One region of the Streptomyces sp. NPDC093568 genome, then DNA from elsewhere that is predicted to be linked to it. Evidence: riboswitches for the same ligand, from Rfam matches in the RefSeq annotation. Region 1 holds a riboswitch; the other holds the start of a gene.
What was found. A riboswitch is a leader RNA that binds a small molecule or an ion and turns the genes downstream of it on or off. The one in region 1 is predicted to bind cobalamin.

Region 1 (5,290 bases):
TTCGGAGGTCGCCTGCACGGGGACGGATGCTTGTGCCGCGCGGGCGATGCGGGTCGCTGGGCGCGAGCGCAGGTAGTACGTCGTCTTCAGGCCCGACTTCCAGGCATACGCGTACATCGAGGAGAGCTTGCCGATGGTCGGCGTCTCCAGGAAGAGGTTCAGGGACTGGGACTGGTCGAGGAACGGGGTGCGTGCCGCGGCCATGTCGATGAGTCCCCGCTGCGGGATCTCCCACGCCGTGCGGTACAACGCCCGTACGTCCGCCGGGATCCAGGCGAAGTCCTGCACCGAGCCGCCCGAGTCGCGCAGCGCCTCCCGGGTGCGGGCGTCCCAGACGCCGAGCTCCTTGAGGTCGTTGACCAGGTAGGAGTTGACCTGGAGGAACTCGCCGGACAGCGTCTCGCGCTTGAACAGGTTGGAGACCTGCGGCTCGATGCACTCGTAGACACCGGCGATGGACGCGATCGTGGCGGTGGGGGCGATGGCCAGGAGGAGGCTGTTGCGCAGGCCGACCGCCGCGATCCGCTCGCGCAGGGCCGCCCATCGCTCCGGCCAGGTCAGCTCGACGCCGTAGTGGTCGGGGTGCAGCACGCCCTGGGCCGTACGGGTCTTCTCCCAGGCCGGCAGCGGGCCGCTGCGCTCGGCGAGGTCGGCGGAGGCCTCGTACGCGGCGAGCATGATGCGCTCGGCGATGCGGGTGGACAGGGCGCGGGCCTCCGCTGAGTCGAAGGGCAGCCGCAGCTTGAAGAAGACGTCCTGCAGGCCCATCGCGCCAAGGCCCACCGGGCGCCACTTGGCGTTCGAGCGGCCCGCCTGCTCGGTCGGGTAGAAGTTGATGTCGACGACGCGGTCGAGGAAGGTGACGGCGGTGCGGACGGTGGCGTCGAGGCGCTCCCAGTCGATGTCGCCGTCGTCCACGAAAGCACCGAGGTTGACGGACCCGAGGTTGCAGACCGCCGTCTCCCCGTCGTCGGTGACCTCCAGGATCTCCGTGCAGAGGTTGGAGGAGTGGACGACATGGCCCGGCAGCGCCGTCTGGTTGGCGGTGCGGTTGGCGGCGTCCTTGAAGGTCATCCAGCCGTTGCCGGTCTGCGCCAGGGTGCGCATCATGCGGCCGTACAGCTCACGGGCCGCGATGGTCTTGCGCGCGAGTCCCGCCGCCTCCGCCTTGCGGTAGGCCGCGTCGAACTCCTCGCCCCACAGGTCGACCAGTTCGGGCACGTCGGCGGGGGAGAACAGGCTCCACGGCTCGTCGGCGTTGACCCGGCGCATGAACTCGTCCGGGATCCAGTGCGCGAGGTTCAGGTTGTGCGTACGCCGGGCGTCCTCACCGGTGTTGTCGCGCAGTTCCAGGAACTCCTCGATGTCGGAGTGCCAGGTCTCCAGGTAGACCGCGGCGGCACCCTTGCGCCGGCCGCCCTGGTTCACGGCGGCGACGGAGGCGTCGAGCGTCTTCAGGAACGGGACGATGCCGTTGGAGTGGCCGTTGGTGCCGCGGATCAGCGAACCGCGGCTGCGGACGCGGGAGTAGGCGATGCCGATGCCGCCGGCGTGCTTCGAGAGGCGGGCGACCTGGTGGTAGCGGTCGTAGATGGAGTCCAGTTCGTCGAGTGGGGAGTCGAGGAGGTAGCAGGACGACATCTGGGGGTGCCGGGTGCCGGAGTTGAACAGCGTCGGGGAGGACGGCAGGTAGTCGAGGCGGCTCATGAGCCCGTAGAGCGCGGCGACTTCGTCGACCGCCCGCGAGGTGTCGTCCTCGGCGAGACCGGCCGCGACGCGCAGCATGAAGTGCTGGGGCGTCTCGATGACCTTGCGGGTGATGGGGTGCCGGAGCAGATAGCGGCTGTGCAGGGTGCGCAGGCCGAAGTAGCCGAAGCGGTCGTCGGCGGCCGGGTCGACCAGGGCGTCGAGGCGGGCCGCGTGGAGACGCGCGAACTCGGCGGTGCGGTCGGCGATGAGGCCCTCGCGGTGGCCGACGGCGACCGACTCGGTGAAGGACGTCACGCCCTGCGAGGCGGCCTCGGCGGCGATGGAGACGGTCAGCAGCCGGGCGGCCAGCCTGGAGTAGGCGGGGTCCTCGGAGATGAGACCGGCCGCCGCCTCGGTGGCCAGCTCGCGCAGCTCCGCCTCGTCCGCACGGGCGGACCGGCCGCGCAGCGCGGCGGCGGCGACCCGGCCGGGGTCGGCGTCGGGGAGATCGGCGGTCAGCTCGGTGAGGGTCCGCAACAAGGCGGTTCCCGGGGCGTCCTCGTCGGTCGGGACGACTGAGGCGGCTGAGGCCGGATCTGCTGGCGCGATGGTCACGTGGGGCTCTCCCTCGCTCGGCACGGGGGCCTTGCGGAGGGCAGGGGGCAGCACACGAGCGCACGCGGCGTCGCGTCCACCGGCCCATTCCACGAGGCCCGGACGTCAGTGCGCACCGGCCGGGTGGCCGGGCGCGCTGTCGGCAGGTCCTCGGACTGACTCCTGTGCGGGGCGTCTGAGAGAACAGACATGCACAAGTACACCGTTGCGGGACAGTTCCGGATTCGCACCGGATTCCCCTGCGGCGACAGCGAGGACGAGCATACATCTTGTGCTCACCCGCCACGCCACCCCCAGATGTTGTGTCGGGGTGGTTTCAGAGCGTCAACTCATAGGTGAGAAGAGTGATGTCGTCGAGGTGCGGGACGGGGTTCCAGTCCCGCTCGGGTGTGCGGACGAAGCCCAGCCGTTCGTAGATGCGGTGGGCGCCGTGCATGGTGCGCTGGGTCGACAGGACGATCCGCACACAGCCCTCCGCGGCCCGTGCCCGGTCGACGCAGGCCCGCACGAGGGCCTCGCCGGCGCCGCGGCCGCGGGCCGCCCGGTCGACGGCGAGCATCCGGATCTCCGCCTCTCCGGGACGGGCGATGTCGGCCATGGGCCCGCCGGCCGGCACGAAGGTCACCCCGCCCAGCAGCCGGCCGTCCTGGACGGCCACCAACACCTCGGCGGCGAGAGCCCGCTTGGCCACGTCCCTCAGTTCCCCGAGGTATTCGTCACTCTCGCCGAAGTCGAGGAGGCCGTCCTGGAGGTAGGCCTGGGCGGTGAGCTCACCGAGGGTGTCGTACTCGGCGGGTTCCACGGGCCGGATCACGATGTCCATAGGGCCGAGTCTGCCGGACGGGCAGGACGGCGAGCCCGGGTTTTCTCGCCGAGGGCCGCCGGGTTGCGGGGCGTTCCTGGAGTGCTTCCATGGAGATAGGCGTCGGAGCCCGCGGCCCCTCCGTTTCGAGCCCTCCAGGAAGTTTCGAGCTCTTCTCGGAAGGAGGCGCAGCATGACGTCGGTCGTCCGTCGCCCGCCGGGCAAGAAGCGGCCGCGGAACGCGCCGATGGCGACGCTCGCTCCGCGGCGGGCGGGCAGCTGGGCCAGGCAGGGAATGGTGGGGCACTGGCACAGGCTGACGATCCGTCTGGAGGCCCGCCGCGGCAGCACCCACTCCAAGAAGTGGCGCCGGTGGTTCACGTACACCAACGTCACCAGGGTCGTCTGGACGGTGGCCGCCCTCGCGTTGCTCGCCTGGATCGTGGAGGGCCTGTACATCTTGATCTCGAGCCGCACGACCGGCTTCGAGAAGTGGCGGCAGGGCAACGAGGGATTCGAAACCGTCCTGCGCTTCGTCGGCCCGGTGCTCGCCGCGTCGATCGCCGCCACGCTCTTCCTGTTCTGGTGGTACCGGTGGACCAAGCGGCGCTATCTGGCGAAGGCGCGGGACGACCCCCACGGACTGGTGCTCACCGCCGGCCCGGACACCGCGGAGATCGTGGGCCGGGAGGAGATCGTCCGGGTCATCGCCGAACGGTTGCGCGAGCGCGAGACACGCCGCCCCTATCTGCTGGTCGGCGGAGTCGGCGTGGGCAAGACCGCCGTCCTCGTACGGCTCACCGAACTGCTGGCCGAGCAGAACGCCGTACCCGTGCCGATCCGGCTGCGGGACGCGAACGGCGGCACCGACCTGAACTTCGAGCGCATGGCCAAGCAGCGTTTCACCGAAGAGGCGCCCCGGGGCATCCTCGCGCGCGGCAAGACCGATCGGGTCTGGCAGCAACTGCTCGCCGACGACAAGCCGGTCGTCATCGCCGACGGACTGGAAGAGGCACTCCTCGGCGACGGCCAGAACCGGGACAACATCATCCGGCGGGCCATCGAGCGCGCCTACGAGGAGAAGCTGCCCCTCGTCATCGCCTCCCGCCCGCACAGCCCGCTGGAGAGCACCCCGGCGGCGATCGTGGAACTCGAACCGCTCAGCGAGGAGGAGGCCCTGCGCTTCGTGCAGGCACGGGTGCCGGACACGGACGAGCGCCGCGTGGACTGGATCGTGGAGACGGCGGAGGTGACCGAGTCCCCCGTCTACCTTCAGATAGCCCGCGAGCTTCATCGCCACGGAGCGCTGGAGCACGACCGGCCGGACGCCGACCCGCAGCACATGAACACCCGCAGCCGCGACCGCGGCACGCTGCGACTGTGGCTGCTGCAGACCTGGGACGAGGCGCTGTGCGAGGGCCGGCTGCGCGAGGGCGTCGCGCTGAGCCGCCGGGAGCGCCGCGACACCCTCGAAGTGGTCTCCGCGCTGGCCTGCGTGGGGCTGCTCCAGGACAAGCTGGAGGTCGGCCTCGGGGAACTGCTGGACTCCGATGTCCACCCCGGGCCCGCTCGGCGCGCGCAGGCCCGCGCCGAGCACCTGTGGAGCAGCGGACGCGGCTTCGACCGGTACGGCAAGCGAGGGAACGTCTTCTCCGAGTGGCACAGGCAGCAGATCTGGGACGTGCTCTGCCAGCGGCTCGGCCCGCAGGAGCGCACGCGGCTGCGCGGCGGGAACATGGACCAGTGCCGGGCCGCCCTGGCCCGGATCGCGCGCAACGCGGACAAGCTCGGGCTGGTGGAGGGCTTCGAGCGGAAGGTCCGTTTCCCGCACAGCATCATCCAGGCCTATTTCGGCTACCGCCTTTTGGGCCAGCTGGGCGAGCGGGGCGCCGGTGAACTCATCGAGCACGCGCTGCAGCCGCCCGGGCCCAGCCGCGAACTGCTCATGGCCCTGGTGCTGTTGTCGCGCCGCCGGGCGGCCAGGCGCAGGGCCCGCGGGGGAGGCGTCCGGGCCGAGGCGAAGAAGGAGTTCGACGAACGCCTCCGCCACTCACGCGTATGGGGGCACACCCTGGCGCACCGGCTCTGCAAGGCCGCGGAACGCCGCACGGACGACCCCAAGGCCCTCGACCTCTACGCGGCCGCCGTGGAGATCGAGAGCGCGGAGGACTCCCCGAGGCTCCT
Region 2 (5,290 bases), on a different contig from region 1:
GCGGGCCAAGGTCCGGCTGGACAAGGAGCGGGAGGCGGAGGACGGCTTCGACGGTTCCTGGGTGGCCCACCCGGGGCTCGTGCCCGTGTGCCGTGAGGTGTTCGACGATGTCCTCGGCGAACGGCCGCATCAGCTCGACCGTACCCGCGACGACGTGGATGTCACGGCCGCCGACCTGCTGTCGGTGCGCCGGATGGGCGGACCGCCCTCCCCGGAGGGCGTGCGCTCCAACGTCGCCGTCGCGCTGCGCTACTTCGCCGCCTGGCTGCGCGGTCAGGGCGCGGTGGCACTGGACGGCCTGATGGAGGACGCGGCCACCGCCGAGATCGCGCGGGTGCAGATCTGGCAGTGGCTGCGGCACCGGGTGGTCGAGCGGGAGACGGTGCTGCGGCTGCTCGACGACCAGGTCGCGGCGCTGGGCGCGGAGTACCCGTGGGCGCCGGTCGACGAGATCCGCGCGCTGTTCGAACGGACGGCGCTGGCGGGCGAGTTGCCGCAGTTCTTCACGCCGGACGCCTACACCCGGCACCTCGTCCGGCGGACGGCGGCCGGAGCATGAACGGAGGCATGAACGGGGGCATCAGCGGAGGCATTGCGCGCGTCGGCGTCGTCGGCGGCGGGCAGATGGGGGCGGGGATCGCGCAGGTGTGTGCGCGGGCCGGACTCGACACCGTGGTCTGCGAGGTGGACGCCCTCGCGGCCCGCGCCGCGCGCGAGCGGGTGGCGGCGTCGCTCGACCGTGCCGTACGGCGCGGCGGGCTGGCGGCGGCCGAGGCGCGGGAGGCCCTGGACCGGCTGGCGTTCACCGGCAGCCTCGACGACCTGGCCGACCGGCAGCTCGTCGTCGAGGCCGTCGTGGAGAACCCGGACGCCAAGACCGAGGTGTTCGCCGCGCTCGACAAGATCGTCGAGGATCCGGCGGCCCTACTGGCCACCAACACCTCCTCCCTGCCGGTCATGCGGCTCGGCATGGCCACGAGCCGCGCGGACCGGGTCGTGGGCCTGCACTTCTTCCAGCCCGTTCCGGTCCTGCCGCTGGTGGAGGTCGTGACCTCCCTGCACACGTCGGCGGCGACGCTCGCCGCGGTCGAGGACTTCGCGGCCGGTGCGCTCGGCAAGACCGTGATCCGCTCCCGGGACCGGGCGGGCTTCGTCGTCAACGCGCTGCTCGTCCCGTATCTGCTGTCCGCGATCCGGATGGCGGAGTCCGGCTTCGCCACGGCCGCCGACATCGACGCCGGCATGGAACTGGGCTGCGCCCACCCCATGGGCCCGCTCAGGCTCGCGGATCTGATCGGTCTGGACACCGTCGACGCGATCGCCGAGTCGCTCTACGACGAGTTCAAGGAACCCCTCTACGCCCCTCCCCCGCTGCTGCGGCGGATGGTGGAGGCGGGGCTGCTGGGCCGCAAGACCGGCCAGGGGTTCCACCGGTACGGCGGGTAGGCTGGCCGTGCAGCTGGTTCGCCCCGTCAGCCGGACGGGATGCGTCGCAAGAGGGAACCCGGTGGGAATCCGGGACTGCCCCGCAGCGGTGAGCGGGAACGACCGCCGTCATACGCACTGGGTCCGACGTACCGGGCCTGGGAAGCGACGGCCAGTAGGTGTCCTCACGACGTGAGGACGTGCCCGCGAGTCCGAAGACCTGCCATCTGCCCGTGTGCGGACCACTCCGCGCGCGGACATCCCGGTGACCTCGTGGGCGGGTCGGCGTACACAACCGAACGGACGGCCGTGCGGCCCCCGTTGTCCGGTTCGTCACCCCTTCGCGCTCGCGTCCCGTCCCCGGGATCTCAGGGATTCATCTCGCGAAGGAGATCTCCGTGACCACCGAGTCCGCAGCCGCGGCAGCACGGGCCACCGTGTACGGCTACCCCCGCCAGGGCCCCGACCGGGAGCTGAAGAAGGCGATCGAGGGCTACTGGAAGGGCCGCGTCACCGCCCACGCCCTGCGCTCCACCGCCGCCGGACTGCGCCGCGGCAACTGGCGCCGGCTCGCCGACGCCGGCATCCACGAGGTGCCGACCGGCGACTTCTCGTACTACGACCACGTCCTGGACACCACGGTCGCCGTCGGCGCGATTCCCGAGCGCCACCGCGCGGCCGTGGCGGCCGACGCCCTGGACGGTTACTTCGCCATGGCCCGCGGCACCCAGGACGTCGCGCCACTGGAGATGACCAAGTGGTTCGACACCAACTACCACTATCTGGTCCCCGAGTTGGGCCCGGACACCTGCTTCGCGGCCGACTCGACCAAGCAGGTCGCCGAGCTGAAGGAGGCCCTGACGCTGGGTCTGACCGCCCGGCCCGTCCTGGTCGGCCCGATCACCTACCTCCTGCTCGCCAAGCCCGCACCCGATGTCGCCGCGGACTTCGAGCCGCTCACCCTCCTGGACCGGCTGCTCCCGGTGTACGCGGAGATCCTCGCCGACCTGCGCGCGGCGGGCGCCGAATGGGTCCAGCTGGACGAGCCCGCCCTCGTCCAGGACCGCACCCCGGCCGAGCTGAACGCCGCCGCGCGCGCCTACCGTGCGCTCGGCGCCCGCACCGACCGGCCGAAGCTGCTGGTCGCCTCGTACTTCGACCGGCTCGGCGAGGCACTGCCGGTGCTGGCCAAGGCACCGGTCGAAGGGCTCGCGCTGGACTTCACCGGGCCCGCGGCCGGCAACCTGGAGGCGCTCGCAGCGGCCGGCGGGCTGCCCGGCAAGCGACTGGTGGCGGGGGTCGTCAACGGCCGCAACATCTGGGTCAACGATCTGACGGCGTCGCTCGCCACGCTCGGCACCCTGCTGGGCCTGGCGGACCGGGTGGACGTGGCCGCGTCCTGCTCGTTGCTCCACGTGCCCCTCGACGCGTCCGCCGAGCGGGACATCGAGCCGCAGCTCCTGCGCTGGCTGGCCTTCGCCCGGCAGAAGACCGCCGAGATCGTCACCCTCGCCAAGGGTCTGGCCAAGGGTACCGGCGCGATCACGGCCGAACTCGCCGCCAACCGCGCCGACCTCGCCTCCCGGGCCGGCTCCCCGATCACCCGCGACCCGGCCGTCCGCTCCCGCACGGCGGCGGTCACGGAGGCGGACGCCCGGCGCGCTCAGTCGTACGCCGAGCGGGCCGCCGCCCAACGCGCCCAGCTGAACCTGCCGTTGCTGCCGACCACCACGATCGGCTCCTTCCCGCAGACCGGCGAGCTGCGCACCGCGCGCGCCGACCTGCGCGCGGGCCGGATCGACGCCGCCGCCTACGAAGAGCGCGTCAAGGCGGAGATCCAGGAGGTCGTCGCCTTCCAGGAGAAGACCGGCATCGACGTCCTGGTGCACGGCGAGCCGGAGCGCGACGACATGGTGCAGTACTTCGCCGAGCGGCTCACCGGCTACCTCGCCACGCGGCACGGCTGGGTCCAGTCCTACGGCACCCGCTACGTCCGCCCGCCGATCCTGGCCGGCGACATCTCGCGGCCCGAGCCGATGACGGTGCGCTGGACGACGTACGCCCAGTCCCTCACCTCGCGCCCGGTCAAGGGCATGCTCACCGGCCCGGTCACCATGCTCGCCTGGTCCTTCGTCCGCGACGACCAGTCGCTCGGCGAGACGGCCCGCCAGGTCGCCCTCGCCCTGCGTGACGAGGTGGGTGACCTGGAGGCGGCCGGCGCCTCGGTCATCCAGGTCGACGAGCCGGCCCTCCGGGAGACGCTGCCGCTGCGCGCCGGCGACCACGCCGCGTACCTGGCGTGGGCGACGGAGGCGTTCCGGCTGAGCACCGGCGGGGTGCGGCCGGACACGCAGATCCACACGCACATGTGCTACGCCGAGTTCGGGGACATCGTCGGGGCGATCGACGACCTCGACGCCGACGTCATCAGCCTGGAGGCGGCCCGCTCCCACATGCGGGTCGCCCGCGAGCTCGCCGCGCACGGCTATCCCCGCGAGGCCGGTCCGGGTGTCTACGACATCCACTCCCCGCGCGTGCCGAGCGCCGAGGAAGCGGCGGAGCTGCTGCGCATCGGTCTCAGGGCCGTCCCCGCCGAACGGCTGTGGGTCAACCCCGACTGCGGCCTGAAGACCCGCGGCTGGCCGGAGACCCGCGCAGCGCTGGAGAACCTGGTGGCGGCGGCCCGTACGGTACGGGGTGAACCGTCCCCGTCCTGACCCGTCGGACGGGCCCCGGCGCACCCGTGCCGGGGCCCGGAGACCCAGGTCACAGGGTGGAAGAGGGCAAGGTCACAGCCGTGCCCTCTGCTGCTCCTTTGACGATCTGACCTAGCATCCGAGCATGACGGTCCTGCCTGACGACGGGCTCTCGCTGGCCGCCGAGTTCCCTGACGCAACCCATGAGCAGTGGCAACACCTGGTGGAAGGTGTGCTGCGCAAGGCGGGTAAGGACGTCTCGGGCACGGCCGCGGAAGACGCCCTGTCCACCGCCCTGGAGGACGGGTTGCGCACCCGCCCTCTGTACACCGCGCGCGACTCCGCGCCCGAAACCGGTCTGCCCGGGTTCGCCCCGTTCGTTCGGGGTGGCCGCGCCGAGGGCAACACGGCGGGCGGCTGGGATGTACGCCAGCGGCACACGGCGCTCACGGACGGTGTGGTCCTCGGTGACCTGGAGAACGGCGTCACCTCGCTCTGGCTGGTCCTCGGCGAGGGCGGCGTCCCGGTGTCCGACCTGGGCCGCGCCCTCGACGGCGTCTACCTCGACCTGGCCCCCGTCGTCCTCGACGCGGGCACCGACGTGGAGCCGGCCGCGCGTGAGCTGCTGCGGCTCTACGAGGAGCGGGGCGTCGCCAAGGAGGCGGCGCGCGGCAACCTCGGCGCGGACCCGCTCGGCCTTGAGGCCCGTACCGGGAAGTCCTCGGAGTTCGCGCCCGTCGCCTCGCTGGCGCGGCTGTGCGCCGAGGAGTACCGGGGGCTGCGGGCGCTGACCGTGGACGCGCTGCCGTACCACGAGGCCGGTGGCTCGGCCGCCCAGGAGCTGGGTTCCTCGCTGGCCACCGGCGTCGCGTATCTGCGGGAGCTCACCGAGGCGGGACTGACCGTCGAACAGGCCTGCGCGCAGCTGGAGTTCCGGTTCGCCGCCACCGCCGACCAGTTCCTCACGATCGCCAAGCTGCGCGCCGCGCGCCGGCTGTGGGCGCGGGTCACCGAGGTGAGCGGGGCGCCGAGCGCGGCGCAGGTGCAGCACGCCGTCACCTCGCCGGTGATGATGACGCGCCGGGACCCCTGGGTGAACATGCTGCGCACGACGGTCGCCACGCTGGCCGCCGGCGTCGGCGGCGCCGACTCCGTGACCGTGCTGCCCT

Region 2: it holds a riboswitch for cobalamin, as region 1 does, so the genes downstream of both, metE (5-methyltetrahydropteroyltriglutamate--homocysteine S-methyltransferase) here and ACIRD7_RS17895 (ribonucleoside-diphosphate reductase subunit alpha) in region 1, are expected to answer to the same signal.

Annotation. Positions count from the first base shown of each region.
Region 1 is NZ_JBIWJD010000004.1:93,608-98,897, forward strand. It holds gene ACIRD7_RS17895 (ribonucleoside-diphosphate reductase subunit alpha) at 1-2,304, opposite strand, end outside; cobalamin riboswitch at 2,428-2,585, opposite strand; gene ACIRD7_RS17900 (GNAT family N-acetyltransferase) at 2,621-3,127, opposite strand; gene ACIRD7_RS17905 (ATP-binding protein) at 3,300-5,290, shown strand, end outside.
Region 2 is NZ_JBIWJD010000001.1:682,050-687,339, reverse strand. It holds gene aceB (malate synthase A) at 1-559, shown strand, start outside; gene ACIRD7_RS02875 (3-hydroxybutyryl-CoA dehydrogenase) at 580-1,446, shown strand; cobalamin riboswitch at 1,444-1,668, shown strand; gene metE (5-methyltetrahydropteroyltriglutamate--homocysteine S-methyltransferase) at 1,824-4,142, shown strand; gene ACIRD7_RS02865 (methylmalonyl-CoA mutase family protein) at 4,267-5,290, shown strand, end outside.